DNA from 2 places in the Providencia sp. PROV_01 genome. Region 2 is predicted to be linked to the other one. Evidence: predicted binding sites of a transcription regulator. Region 2 holds the regulator's gene; the other holds the start of a gene.
What was found. The regulator PurR, encoded in region 2, represses purine synthesis genes. The targets are predictions, from matches to a motif close to CANGCAAACGTTTGCNTG.
Positions count from the first base shown of each region.

Region 1: purT (formate-dependent phosphoribosylglycinamide formyltransferase) is a predicted target of PurR. The motif match lies at 6,429-6,446, and genes of this name have one in related genera.

Region 1 is NZ_JBRFKD010000002.1:1,428,779-1,436,354, reverse strand. Features, by position in the region: gene ACU696_RS07130 (L-cysteine desulfidase family protein) at 1-139, shown strand, start outside; gene yjiA (GTPase) at 410-1,378, opposite strand; gene ACU696_RS07120 (YbdD/YjiX family protein) at 1,401-1,604, opposite strand; gene ACU696_RS07115 (carbon starvation CstA family protein) at 1,706-3,859, opposite strand; gene ACU696_RS07110 (WG repeat-containing protein) at 4,292-4,744, opposite strand; gene purT (formate-dependent phosphoribosylglycinamide formyltransferase) at 5,209-6,387, opposite strand; gene rarD (EamA family transporter RarD) at 6,513-7,439, opposite strand.
Region 2 is NZ_JBRFKD010000002.1:2,944,545-2,952,120, reverse strand. Features, by position in the region: gene ACU696_RS14340 (MATE family efflux transporter) at 1-151, opposite strand, end outside; gene ACU696_RS14335 (riboflavin synthase) at 428-1,093, shown strand; gene ACU696_RS14330 (putative quinol monooxygenase) at 1,307-1,579, opposite strand; gene ACU696_RS14325 (helix-turn-helix transcriptional regulator) at 1,604-2,362, opposite strand; gene punC (purine nucleoside transporter PunC) at 2,674-3,900, opposite strand; gene punR (DNA-binding transcriptional activator PunR) at 4,023-4,928, shown strand; gene purR (HTH-type transcriptional repressor PurR) at 4,938-5,963, opposite strand; gene sodB (superoxide dismutase [Fe]) at 6,404-6,982, opposite strand; gene ACU696_RS14300 (Grx4 family monothiol glutaredoxin) at 7,462-7,576, shown strand, end outside.

The DNA.
Region 1 (7,576 bases), 1.5 Mb from region 2:
CTGTGTTAGAGGGTCGGATGGTATTGTGTCTGATGATGTCGACCAATCTATTGCCAATTTATGTTCTTTAGCCGCGGGTTCAATGAAACATACTGACGTGCAGATTATTGAAATTATGGCCGCTAAAGCACGCCCTTAACGCCGTCGCGTTGTTGGCTACATTCGCCAACCCTAGTCACATACTTGTGTATGCTCCTAGGGATTATTTCTTTTGCCGTCTTGCTACGTCGCTAATTCTTCGCCCTTAACGCCGTAGCATTGTTGGCTACATTCGCCAACCCTAGTCACATACTTATGTATGCTCCTAGGGATTGGCTCTTTTGCCGCCTTGCTACGCCGCTAATGACTTTGAATTTCGTTTTGAATTTCTTTTTGAATTTCTTTTTTGAAATTATTTTTTTGAATTGTTCTATTTTGAATTAACTTCTAGGGCTGCGAATTTTTCACGAATTATATCTTCTGGTAGGTCAATACCAATAAACACTAATACACTGCGGCGTTGTTCATCAACTTCCCAGTCTCTATCCCAATCCGCACTATAGAGGCGTTGAACACCTTGGAATAATAAGCGTTTTGGTTCACCCATAATGGAAAGAATTCCTTTATAACGCAGTAAGTTATCTGCAAAACCGAGTAATAGGTCTTCCATTACTTGAGAAACGGCCATCAGTTCAACAGGATAATTAAATTCAAGGACAATCGAGCCGACTTCATTTTGTTGTTTAGGCGCGAAACGGAATGTCGGTTGTTTGACATTCAACTGTGAATCCAATAAAAACCCTTCGATATCCAATAATAAACTCAGGTCGATATCACCTTGAATAACTGGGTAAATCGGTGCTCTCGCATTAATACGTTGTAAACGTTCAATTAAAGCTTCGTTATTCGGCTCAATATCTGTTTTGGTCAATAAAATGCGATCTGCATAGCCAATTTGCGCTTGAGCAATGGCAAAATCATTCAATTGTTTATCAGCGTGAACAGCATCCACTAGTGTAATAATGCCATCTAACACATAACGTTCGCATAGGACTTCATGGGAAAAAAAAGTTTGAGTGATCGGGCCTGGGTCTGCCATGCCAGTGCACTCAATGACGAGACGCTCAAAGTCTAATTTTCCATTATCAAGGCCATCTAATAGGTCTAATAAGGCATTTTCTAATTCATTCGAACGACTACAACAAATACAGCCATTACTTAATGTGGTAATTTGTGTCGCACGATCACCAATTATTGCGTTATCAATGGGGACTTCACCAAACTCATTTTCAATCACTGCAATTTTATGACCGTGCTCAGCATGAAGAATATGGCTAAGGAGAGTCGTCTTACCAGCCCCGAGAAAACCGGTTAAAATTGTTACGCTAATAGGTTTCATTATTGCCCTCACACTTCATTGATTAACAGCAGCGAAATCCGCCTTTACCGCTACCACCATACCGTGCATCTTGTCTTTCGCGAAAAAATTCTTTGTAGGTCATCACAGGTTTATCTGGGTGATTATCACTCATATGCTGCACATAGGTATCATAATCAGGAATACCAATTAGCATGCGTGCTGCTTGCCCGAGGTATTTTCCTGTTTTGCCGAGATTTCCAAACATCAGCCTCTCCAATACAAATGCCCTACATCATGAACACACAATGTAGGGCGACCTTTCATTTACCGAACATCTTCCGATGTTCAATTTCGTTGAAGGGTGACTTAATGTGAAGATGAAACTTTCACGCCCTCTTTAGGTACAGGAACATAAGGTGTTTCTTTGTCTGTACGCTCTGGGTTTTTGTGCGCTTTCATCCCAACGCGAATACCATAGAAAATGATACCGTAGACAACCACCAAGAATAGAATACTCAGCCCTGCGTTGGTGTAGTTATTAATAATAATGTGATTCATATTAGTAATTTCTTGTGCAGTTAACTCTGCACCACCTGCCGCAATCTTATCTTTATAAGATTTCGCTAAGTATAGGAATCCTTCCAGTTGTGGGTTATCACTGAATAATTTCAGTCCCAATGCCCAAGTTGTACAGATTAATAGCCATACTGCAGGTAATACAGTCACCATAATGTATTTACTGCGTTTCATCTTAATCAGCACTACTGTACTCAAGACTAAAGCAACTGCTGCTAACATTTGGTTCGAGATACCGAACAGAGGCCATAAGCTCTTAACACCGCCCAGTGGGTCAACAACACCTTGATACAATAAATAACCCCACAGCCCAACACAACCAGCTGTACCTATGATACCAGCAACCAGTGAATCTGTTTTCTTCAAGAATGGAACAAAGTTACCCAATAAATCTTGCAGCATAAAGCGGCCTGAACGAGTCCCTGCATCCAATGCGGTTAAGATAAACAGAGCTTCAAACAGAATACCAAAGTGATACCAGAAGCCCATATTTGCCGCAGGCATGATTTCGTGGAAAACAAACGCAATACCCACCGCTAATGTTGGCGCACCACCTGCTCGGTTTAATACCGACGGCTCACCAATATCTTTCGCAGTTTGCATGATTTGTTCAGGTGAAATCACAAAGCCCCATGAGCTTACTGTAGCTGCTGCATGAACAGATACATCTTTCAGTTGAGCCATGATAGCCGCGCCATCTGGCCCCCCCAGCTCATGCAAGTTAGGCATGGTAATACCTAACGCTGCTGGCGGCGTATTCATAGCAAAATACAGGCCTGGTTCGATAATAGAAGCCGCGACCAAAGCCATAATCGCAACAAATGACTCCATTAACATTGCACCATAACCGATGTAACGCGCATCTTTTTCGTTTGCTAATAACTTAGGTGTTGTCCCTGAGGAAATAAGCGCATGGAAACCGGATACCGCACCACAAGCGATGGTAATAAACAAGAATGGGAATAGAGTACCTTTCCAAACAGGACCTGAACCATCAACAAATTGCGTCACTGCTGGCATTTTTAATTCAGGGTTTAGAATAACGATACCAATCGCTAAACCAACGATAACCCCAATTTTCAAGAATGTCGCTAAATAGTCACGAGGCGCTAAAATTAGCCATACAGGTAATAATGCAGAGACAAATGCATAACCCACTAACGCGTAAGTAATCGTCGTGTCTTTGAATGTCAGTGCTGGGCCCCAGTATGGGTCGTGAGCAATCACGCCACCAAACCAGATAGAGGCAACTAACAAGACGATACCAATGACTGAAACCTCACCAACACGCCCTGGTCGGATATATCGCATATATATCCCCATAAATAAGGCGATTGGTACCGTTGACACAACAGTAAAGACACCCCATGGGCTTTCTGCCAAGGCTTTCACCACAATCAATGCTAATACAGCAAGGATAATGATCATGATTAGGAAGCACCCAAAGAGTGCCAGCGTTCCCGGAATTGGGCCTAGCTCTTCTTTAACGATTTCCCCTAATGATGCACCATTACGACGTGATGAAATAAATAACACCATGAAATCTTGCACTGCACCGGCTAACACAACCCCTGCAAGCAACCATAAGGTGCCGGGTAAATAGCCGACTTGAGCAGCAAGAACAGGTCCGACTAATGGCCCCGCCCCTGCAATCGCGGCAAAGTGGTGACCAAATAGAACGTTTTTATTTGTCGGAACATAGTTTAACCCGTCATTATTAATGACGGCTGGAGTCGCACGTGTTTCGTCCAGCTTCATCACTTTTTTAGCGATATATAAGCTGTAATAACGATATGCTATGAGATACACCGCCACAGAAGCGACGACAATCCAAAGAGCACTGATGTGCTCACCACGCCTGAGTGCAACTACCCCCAGACAGACCGCACCGATTATCCCAAGGATCATCCACGGAATGTGCTTTAAAATACCATTTTTGTTCATAGAACACCCTTCTGAGGTAAAACGAACATGCCATTGATTTTGTATTAGCCATCATAAAAAACGATATCACTGTGTTTTCGTTGCTTATCATTTATCGTTGATGGGTTTTTAATTGGCAGTGGTTGAACTGTATTGAATCAAAAAATTGAGCTCTGCCATGGTGTATATGGTATGAAATTACACTCAGCAAATGACTAAAGTTATGCTAAGTGGTGCCATATGGAATTAAGCGGTTTGTTTTTTACTTTGAATGGTTTTTAGGGAGGTCAAATGAGCTTAAAAACGTGATCTGCATTACAATTTCAATTTGTTTTCAATAAGTTAAAAAATGAAGTATGCATGGTTAAAATGATGTTTATTGTGAATAAATTTCACTAATAACGTAAAAACCTAAAGCTGAGTTACCTGAAACCTTATGATATCTATATACGTTTAGCGTGTAATCGTAGTCCAATTACCACCAACCCACCAACTGTGCTCACCATCAGTTTGTGTTTCACATCCGATACCGACTTTCGCTTTCCCTGCTTCAAAGGGATATGCGCAATCATAAATTGCATCAATCACGACTTCCCCTGATATCGCATCTGCAAAACCAATTTTATTTTCTTTACGAATTCGGTATACCCCGTCCTGTGCTTCATCTGGCCAGTTGTCAAAATAATAAAGCTGGTAAACTTCTTGCCCTTTCTGGTCAAAAACAGCCAAACCGCTATTTGGTCGTTCACCTAAGCAATACTTAAATGATGATTGCGGTTCAAAACACTCGATTTTATCTTTTTCATTCGCCACCCATAAGCTAAATTGTTGTTCAAGATTTTGTGCTGTTGATAAAAAAGACATTAATCCTAATGACATTAAGCCAGCGACATAACGAACCATCATCACTTTCCTTATTCTACTTTTACGCCGGATTATAGTAAGAAATGGAGCGCACCAATCTTACTCCAATAAATACTCGCTTATTAAAGATAGCGGATATCTCTTTCAATGAAACTAGGAATAAGGGTAAATAAAATCTTGTACAAGAATAACCTTAAGATTCAAATTAGTAAGAATTCAGCCCCAAGAAGATGCATTTAAAAATATTTACGTAACTCAAAATGCTAATGGGGTTAAGTTAGTCAATAAGCTACCTTACTCTATCAATCTGGCTGGATTAGCGATTAATAATAATTTCTTTAATGACGAGCACTTTAACGGGGCTATTGGCATTCAATTATTAGGTGGAATCCCCGTTATTAGTGCCAATCAAACCCCATTAGCCAAGCCAGATGCAACCTCAATTATTTGGGATAATATAAAAAGCAGTAGCGAAACAAAAATGTTCAGCACTAACTTCATTAAAATCAACCAGAAACACACACTGTATTAGCGGTTTTTTGCGCCAGCTCTAATGCACTTTCAATCGAATCTGCAATTGCCAAAGCAACACCTAACCGGCGAGTTCCTGCAATTTCAGGTTTACCAAATAACCGTAATTGAGTATCCGATCCCAATGCTGCACCAATATTTGAAAAAATCACATTTTGGCTTTGTAAACTAGGTAAAATAACCGCGGATGCACTTGGTCCATATTGGCGGATCACACCGATTGGGAAGCCAAGAAATGCACGAACATGTAAAGCAAACTCAGATAAATTTTGTGAAATCAGCGTCACCATGCCTGTATCATGGGGACGAGGCGAAACTTCATTAAAAATAATATCGTCACCGCACACAAATAATTCAACACCAAATATTCCGTAGCCCCCCAGAGAGGTAACAATTTTCTCAGCAACATCCTGCGCTTTTTTCAACGCCACCTCACTCATGTACTGTGGCTGCCAAGACTCACGATAATCCCCTTTTTCTTGTCGATGCCCTACTGGCGCACAAAAGTGAATCCCATCCACGGCACTGACCGTTAATAATGTAATTTCAAAATCAAAATTAACCATTTTTTCAACAATTACACGGCCTTGACCTGCTCGACCACCTTCCTGTGAGTAATCCCAAGCTTGATTTAATTCGTCTCGAGAATGGATCACACTTTGCCCCTTCCCTGACGAACTCATCACTGGCTTAACAATACAAGGAAAGCCGATTTTTTCTGCTGCTGCGATAAAATCGAGTTTACTGTCTACAAATTGATACTCTGATGTTGGTAATTTCAACTCTTCTGCGGCTAAGCGGCGGATCCCTTCTCTATCCATAGTAAGAACAATCGCTTTCGCAGACGGAACCACTTTTTGTCCTTGTTGTTCCAGTTCCATTAATACCTGTGTCGCAATCGCTTCAATTTCAGGCACAATAATATCGGGTTTTTCAATTGAAACTATTTGCTTCAGCGCTTCGCCATCAAGCATGTTTATTGTATAGCTACGGTGTGCAATATGCATCGCTGGCGCATTATCATAGCGATCAACCGCAATGACTTCGATGCCCAACCGTTGACATTCAATCGCAACTTCCTTGCCTAACTCTCCAGCACCTAACAACATGACTTTTGTTGCAGATTTACACAGCGCAGTACCTAATTGATTCATGATTGATAACCTTACCGACAAAAAAGTTACTACCAATTATATACGCAACCGTTTGCTTTTGCTATCGAGGAAAAAATGCCATAAGACAATAATCTTATAAACTATTGATAATGATGGTTAACTATTTAATCTAATGGTGTTTTGTCACGCCCAGTAATAAAAGGTTCTTTATGAGAAAATTTAATATACTGTTTGCGTAAGATTGCTAACACACAAAATATTAAACCAATCCAAATAAGTGAGAAACTAATGCCTTTGACCCAATCAAATAGCTCATTAAATAAAAATACGGCTAATAAGAATTGAATTGTTGGTTCTATATATTGTGCTAAACCTATTACCGTTAATGACGTTCGTTTAATTGCCGCAGTAAAAAAGAGCAAAGGAATGATCGTGACTGGAGCCGCTAACATATAAAGAACTTTAATTTGCCAATCCCCTTGCGCCACAGCGCTTAAACCATTAGAAGCTAACCACCAAGAGATCGCTATTGCAATGGGCAGCAACCAAAGCGCTTCTAGAAATAAAGACGTAATCACATCAAATCGAATAAATTTACGGATTAATCCATATACCGCAAAAGCACTCCCCATAACTAACGCTAAAATAGGTAATTCACCATACTGCCAAATTTGGTAACCAACCCCCGCACAAATAAAAATAACAGCCATTTTTTCTGCAAAAACAAGCCGTTCGCGAAGAAACAAAACACCAAGTAGAATAGAGAATAATGGGTTAATAAAATATCCAAGACTCGCGGCTAACACCTGTCCGTGAGTTAATGCGTAGGTAAATGTTGTCCAAGATATCGCCATAACCGACGAACTAAATAAACACAAAATTATCGACCGTTTATCAGACCATACCTCGCGCCATAAAGATTTATTTTTAATAATTAAGCGAACAAAAAAAAGTATAGGCACAGACCAAATAAGACGTTCTGCAAGTAGCTCTAAAGGTTCCGCTCCGGGAAGTAAACGATAAAATAATGGTGTGATTCCCCATAAGATATAGGAAAAAATAGCAAGAGCTACTCCCGAGCGAAGCAACATAATTTATCCACAATAAATCTGATTAAATAATATTAGCTACTTATCATACGCCAAAATGCAAAAAATAAAACTTATCAACATCATAATATAGGTTGAATTATATCAAGTATTCTTAAAATAAAAGGTAACTATATCGC
Region 2 (7,576 bases):
AACCAACTGCAACTGCGGACATCTCAATTTCACTAACGCTTCCAGCCATAACTGTATCCACAAACCCCATCGCAGTTTGTGAAAATTGAGCTAAAACGATAGGAATACCAAGTGCCAACAAGCTACGCGCTTCTGTAAAATATTTCTGCACGCATACACCTTTGTAATAAAAGCAAGTAAGAGGAAAAAAATTAGAAAAATAAGTGAGTTACTTAAAACTCATTGATTATTAAAAACCGCTCATTCTATCCCGTTTCTAAATAGATTCCAATAATGATATGGTAACAAACTATAAAAGAGCATTTTCAAGCCTAATATATTACTGAATATAAGGTTTATTATCGTGTTGTTTACCACTCAAATAGGATAGATCTCTAAAAATTCTGATGTAAACTGAGTCTATTAATCCACTACACTGAGAATCATTATGTTTACAGGCATTGTTCAAGCGACTGCTCCTATTATTGAAATTACAGAAAGAGCCAACTTTAGAACTCATGTAATGAAGTTTACCCCAGAATTGCTGAAAGGTTTAGAAACAGGGGCCTCCGTTGCGCATAATGGTTGTTGTTTGACGGTAACAAAAATTGATGGCGAAAGAGTCAGTTTTGATCTAATTAAAGAAACCCTGAGATTAACTAATTTGGGGGAATTGCAAGAAGGTGATGTTGTTAATATCGAACGTGCCGCAAAATACGGTGACGAAATAGGTGGGCATGTTGTTTCTGGTCATATTATGACAACCGCTGAAATTAGTAAAATCTTCACATCTGAAGATAACCATCAAATTTGGTTGTCAATTCATGATAAACCATTAATGAAATACATTTTACATAAAGGATTTGTAGCGATTGATGGTATTAGTTTAACTGTCGGTGACGTGATCAATAATCGTTTTTGTGTGCATCTCATTCCTGAAACATTAGAGAGAACAACATTAGGTAAAAAACGTTTGGGTGATAAAATAAATATTGAGATAGATCCACAAACTCAGGCGATTGTTGATACTGTTGAGCGTGTTTTAAATCAAAAAGAACAAGAAAGATTATTACAACAAGCAGAAGAATTGGCTGACGCAGCAAAAACAGAGTAAATAGGCATGCAAAGTAATAACCGTGTTTCGTGCTTGAAAGATAAATAGCGGCATAAACAGTCAGGTAGGCTATAGCAATAATGGTTTATGCTATAGCCTGAATGAAACACGTTCAATCTTTGTTTCTTGAATGTAGGTTATGAAGTTCTATTAAATAAAGATGATTAAAATTCTCAAAAATGACAACTAGCTCTAGCTTTCATTATTAATAGATCATCTTTCACTAAAATTGACAGAAAAGCTGGCGTTATCACGTTCAATTGCTTCAACTAATCGCCTGAAATGAGGGCTATTTTTATGCATCTCTAATGCCTGAGTGTCTTCCCATTCCTCGAAAACAATGTAACCATTCTCTTTAGCCATAAGATCATATTGAATGCATCCTTTCTCTCGGCGGCTTAGTTTTGCTAAGTCACGAACGATTTCTTTCGTTAAATACCCATCCGTCCTTTCTGTTGTAATTTGGGCATACACAACAATACTCATTCCGTTCTCCTTATGTATTAAGAACTATCTTAATGGGTACTTAGTTTTTGTATTGTAAAAAAGCGAATAACTCGATTTTAAAAATGCCGACGGCGTCATAGTAAAGTATCTTTTAAAATCACGGTAAAAGTGGGATTGATCATAATAGCCTGTTTCAAACCAGCGGTAGGTGTCTTGTTCTACTACCATACTTTTTAAAACATGTTCTAAGCGACAATTGATCTGGTACCTTTTTGGCGTAATACCATATTCTTTTAGAAACTCTTTTTGAATGACACGGACATGTAAGCCGGTCTCTTCGGCAATTTCAGTGATTTTTTTAGTTGGGTTACGATATAGCAACTCTAAGATTTCATCTATGAAATGAGGTTTTTTCTTGGCTTTTGTCTTATTAAAACACTCTAACAGCTCTTTAAATGAAGAATTAGCTAAAGCTTCAAACCAGCGGTCTTCCCATATGCCACTCAATGCGATGGGTTTATCCGTATAATTTAGTGTGCTTTGAGGTAGTAAAAAACGTAAGGCATCATGACGAATACGTAATACCATGACTTTAGAATGATTGGGGCTAGCAGTAAACGTATTAACCCTAGGAATAATAAGTTGGTATGAGTCTGCGACTGAGTCGCTCTCTGTTGTCATGCAAAAAGCATCTGATGAAACCCAGATTTCAGCACCAGTTCCAGGGAAAATTTTAATTGCCTCTGTAAACTCTTTGATTATCAAAATAGAACTAACAAAGGATTTTAATTCATCTGGTGGATAATACTGTTTTAACATCATTTTTGAGCACTCATTATTTAATGTCGCAATGATAACGTTTTTTAACAAGAAAATTAACCAAGAAATATCTATATCTTAGTAGATGACAAAATAAAAGCCTTATTTTTTAGTGAAATCCGCTTTGAATAAAGAAAATTGATGAGAGAATATTAGGGGTTGTAAGTTAAGAATAATGGGTTATATAGCAACATACTTAATAAATATTACCGTATCCTCACAAGTGCTATACACTGAAGGAACATTTTCTTGAATTCACTAAAATAAAAACCATGCCGAGTCTTATCGGCATGGTTGATTCAGTAAACTACACTTTATGAATTCGCATGGTAATCGACTTGCTTAAGAGTTTGATTGTTTTTGCTGGCACAACGTTGCATAAAATAGCCAATGGCCATTGGAATAATTGTGACTGCCATGACCCCGGTTGTTGCCAACAATGGATCGAAGGTCAAGGCAGAAACAAGTAGGCTTGCTAAAAAACATAGCCCTAATTGTAAGGCATTTTGTAACGCAGCTGCTTTACCACTCGCACTAGGAAATGTATTTAGTGCTTTAGATACTGCAATTGGGTAAGAGGCTCCATTCATTGCTGCCATAAAGCAGAATGGAATCAAGATCATGGTTAATGATGGTGTGGTATAGATAGCCATGATAAATAAAATGGACATGCTTAGCGCGTAACCAAGAAGTAACAATGGAAATATTGTTTCTGCTCGGATTTTTGCTAATAAAATACGGCAGCCATATCCACCAATAATGAAGGCTAGAGTTTGTGGAATATAACTCAAACCAATATCAGCAGGATTGAAGCCCATATTGCGTAAAATAAAGGGAGAACCTGTTAGCCAAGCGAAGAAACCTGCACTACAGGATGCATAAACTAGTACGTTGCCGCTGAAAACAGGGGAACTGAGCAAATTTGAGAAAGAAATCTTAGCTTGTGGTTGGTTGTCATCAGTTATTGTTTTAACTGAAACATTTTTCAAAAAGAGCGTTGGTAATAAAAGTAATATACCCACCGCCATTAGGATCAGGAAAATTGCTTCCCATGTTTGGTGCTCAAGAACCCATGCACCTAATAATGGCGCTAAAGCAGGGGATAGCGCGACTAGCGGCATAATAGAAGCAAAAACTTTTTGGGTATTTGCTTCATCATAGCGGTCGATAACTAGTGCTTGCCACAAAACAGCCGCGGAGCAGACTCCAACCGCCTGTAAAAAACGTAGTGTTAATAGCTGTGTTGCGGTTTCCACCCAATAAATAGCTAAGCTACTTAAAATGAAAATAGTTAAGCCCACAATGAGAACAGGCTTACGGCCAAGTTTGTCTGATAATGGCCCCCATAATAGCTGAGCGAAGGCAAAACCAGCTAAAAAGATACTGAGAGAAGCACTGATCGCGCCTTCGGATGTATGCAGGGTGTCTTGCATAGCACCAAATGCAGGTAAATACATATCAATGGCTAAAAACCCCAGCATGCTAAGTCCTGCAAGGTACACCATAAATCCAGGGGCGTTTTTTTTCACAGTATTCGACATAATTATTACTTATCTGATATTTAAAAAAATGTTAATGATGACGCCATTGTATAGGCTATTTTTTTAGGTTGTGAAACGGTAATATTTGGATCTTGTTATCAAAATTTTTGAAAGGAGAAGTTATGTGGTCTGCGCATGCACTCGAAGTGATTGATGCAGTTGCTCGAACTGGAAGCTTTAGTGGTGCTGCTGAAGAATTGCACCGTGTACCTTCTGCAATCAGCTATACCGTTAAGCAAGTTGAAGAATGGCTTGCGGTTCCTCTGTTTGAGCGTCGACATCGTGATGTTGTGCTAACGGAAGCTGGGGCGATATTTATTAAGGAGAGCCGTTCTGTTATCAAAAAAATGACAGATACTCGTCACCAGTGTCAGCAAGTTGCGAATGGTTGGCGTGGTCAATTTAGTATTGCCGTTGATTGTATTGTCAAACCACAGCGGACAGAACAGCTAATTCTTGATTTTTATCGTCATTTTCCTGATATCGAACTCTTTATTCATCCAGAGGTGTTTAATGGGGTGTGGGATGCACTTGCTGATGGGCGTGTAGATGTTGCGATTGGTGCGACTCGAGCATCTCCAATTGGTGAAAGGTATAGTTTCCGTGATATGGGTTTTATGTCGTGGATGTGTGTTGCAAGCCCAGAGCACCCATTAGCCAGAATAGGTGAAAAACTGACCGATGATCAAATGAGAGAGTACCCTAGTTTGTGCCTTGAAGATACTTCACGTAACCTACCCAAACGTGATACTTGGGCTCTTGATAACCAGCGTCGGCTTGTTGTGCCTTACTGGGAAAATGGCTTAGCTTGTTTAGTTAATGGGTTATGTGTTGGGATGGTACCTGAGCATCGAGCGGCTCCGCTTTGTGAAAACGGCCAATTAGTTGAACTATCATTAGCGCAGCCTTTTCCACCCAGTCCTTGCTGTTTAACTTGGGTGGAAAATAATACATCACCAGCGCTCAGCTGGTTGTTAGATTACCTTGGCGATAACGAAACGCTTAACGCAGAGTGGCTTTCAACCTAGTTATTCGTACTATCGGCGGTAATCGATAAATGGACCATCTGCAACAGAACGACGTTCTACAAGGCGAGGGTGGACTTCGATTGTTTGAGCATCTTCGCGCTTATTGACGATACGATCGAGCAGCATTGTGAAGGCCATTTGCCCTAAACGCTCTTTGGGTTGGTGGATTGTGGTCAATGCCGGTGTAAAATAGCGCGCATTTCGCACATTATCATAGCCAATGATTGAAATATCTTGTGGAACACGTAATCCCATTTCATCAGCGGCACAAATTGCTCCCATTGCCATGATATCACCACCACAAAATACAGCGGTAGGGCGCTGTTTATGGCTTAAAATTTGCGTCATTGCTTTATAGCCAGACTCAGGTTCGAAATCCCCCTGAACTATCCATTCTTCTTTTAGTGTAATTTTGGCCTCTTCCATTGCTTTTTTGAAGCCAGTTAAACGTCCAATACCTGTATTTCTTTCAAGTGAACCAGGGATCACTCCAATATCGCGATGCCCACGGTCAATTAAATAGCGACCTGCTAGGTATCCACCATGGAACGAGTTATCAATAATGCTATCTGTAAAATCGCCACGAGAAGTTCCCCAGTCCATGACTACCATTGGGATATTGCGGTAATCTTCTAGCATACCAATTAAGGTATCAGGGTACTCGGAACACATCACAAGTAAGCCATCAACGCGCTTTTGTGCTAGCATCTGTAAATACGCTTTTTGTTTTCCCAAATTGTTATGAGAATTACAAAGAATCAGCGTATAGCCTTTTTCATAACAGCTATTTTCAACAGATTCGATCACCTCAGCGAAGTAAGGCGCTTCACTGGAAGTTGCTAACAACCCAATCGACTTTGTGTGGTTAACTTTTAAACTACGGGCAACCGCACTTGGCGAATAATTGAGCTCTTTAATTGCAGCCCAAACCGCAGCCTTAGTGTCATCAGCTACAAAGCGCGTTTTATTAATAACATGGGATACGGTTGTGGTAGATACGCCAGCGCGCTTCGCCACATCTTTAATCGTTGCCATGGGGGAAAAAAACTCCTGACCAATAACCGGTCTCTATAAGAATTCTTGTTAAAAAATTACCTGCATATTGATGCATTGATCCTTTGCTGGCAATAATTTAGCGATTTGTTGTCGATTTTGTCTGATCTAGCGCAAAAACGAAAGAAATAATTGATGTTATAACATGTGATATAGACACTAGTTTTACTTTTTTGGATATGTATACTTAATAACCTTTATTATTTCATGGTTATTTATTAATTCAATTACATTAGAATGAGAGGAACTCATGGATACAGATGTTAAATATGGATTGCTTGCTGCGCTGGGCTCATTAGCATTAATTATCTTTCTTGCTGCGCATATTTTCTGATTTTATTTCAGCCTTGAGTAGGGTGAATTTAAAAGGGCGAGTATATCTCGCCCTTGCTGTATCTAAACTTAGCAACAAGCAGAAATTGTTATGCTAAATTTTCTTCCACAAATTTCCAGTTAACCAGTGCCCAGAAGTTTTCTAAATATTTAGGGCGAGCGTTACGGTAATCGATATAGTAAGCGTGCTCCCAAATATCAACAGTTAACACGGGCTTATCATCACCAGAAATAGGTGTTGCAGCGTTAGATGTATTCACTATAGCAAGGCTACCATCTGCTTTTTTCACCAGCCATGTCCAACCTGCACCAAAATTTTTGGTTGCTGCATCAGTAAATTGAGCTTTAAATTCAGCGAAAGAACCGAATGATTTATTGATTGCATCAGCTACTTTACCTGTTGGTTCACCACCTGCATTTGGCGCTAAGCAATTCCAATAGAAAGTGTGATTCCAAACTTGTGCTGCGTTGTTAAAAACTCCGGCTTCAGAAGTTTTGATAATTTCTTCTAAAGATTTTCCTTCAAAGTCAGTGCCTTTGATTAGGTTATTTAAGTTAACAACGTACGTGTTATGGTGCTTACCATAGTGATATTCTAAGGTTTCAGCTGAGATATAAGGTTCTAAAGCATCTTTTGCATACGGTAAAGCGGGTAGTTCAAATGACATTGCGTACTCCTTGATTGCTTTTATATCAAAAAACTTAGGGTGTTTGCTCTTAAAATGAGCGAAATAGTCGGTTACTGCTTATCATTAGAGTTTCGCCTATCGGCGATATGATATTTAATATATTAATGATAACACGTTAAACCTTACAAAGGTAAAGGTAATAACGTTACACAGATGTTAACAAATAAATAGGGGAGTTACACATAGAAATCATATGGATATTGCGAATGGATGACCTGAATATATCAAATATGCATTTTTAACTAGAAATAGCTGCTTGTTTGACTTAGGTAAAGAGAAGATAGAAAAGATGCCTTTTTGCTTTTTGGAATGCTATAGTAATGCCCCTATAAAACTGGCATATTGTATGAAACAATTCAGTTTCTTATTATATCAGTCAATGTATTCTGTTAAGTTGCGGTAGACTCTCAGTTACCGGCTGACTGCAAACCTGCATCTTTGTTTTAAGGAAGTTAAAAATGACAACTATTGAAAGAATTGAGCGCCAAATTAAAGAAAACCCAATTTTATTATATATGAAAGGCTCTCCTAAACTTCCGAGCTGTGGTTTTTCTGCTCAAGCAGTACAAGCTC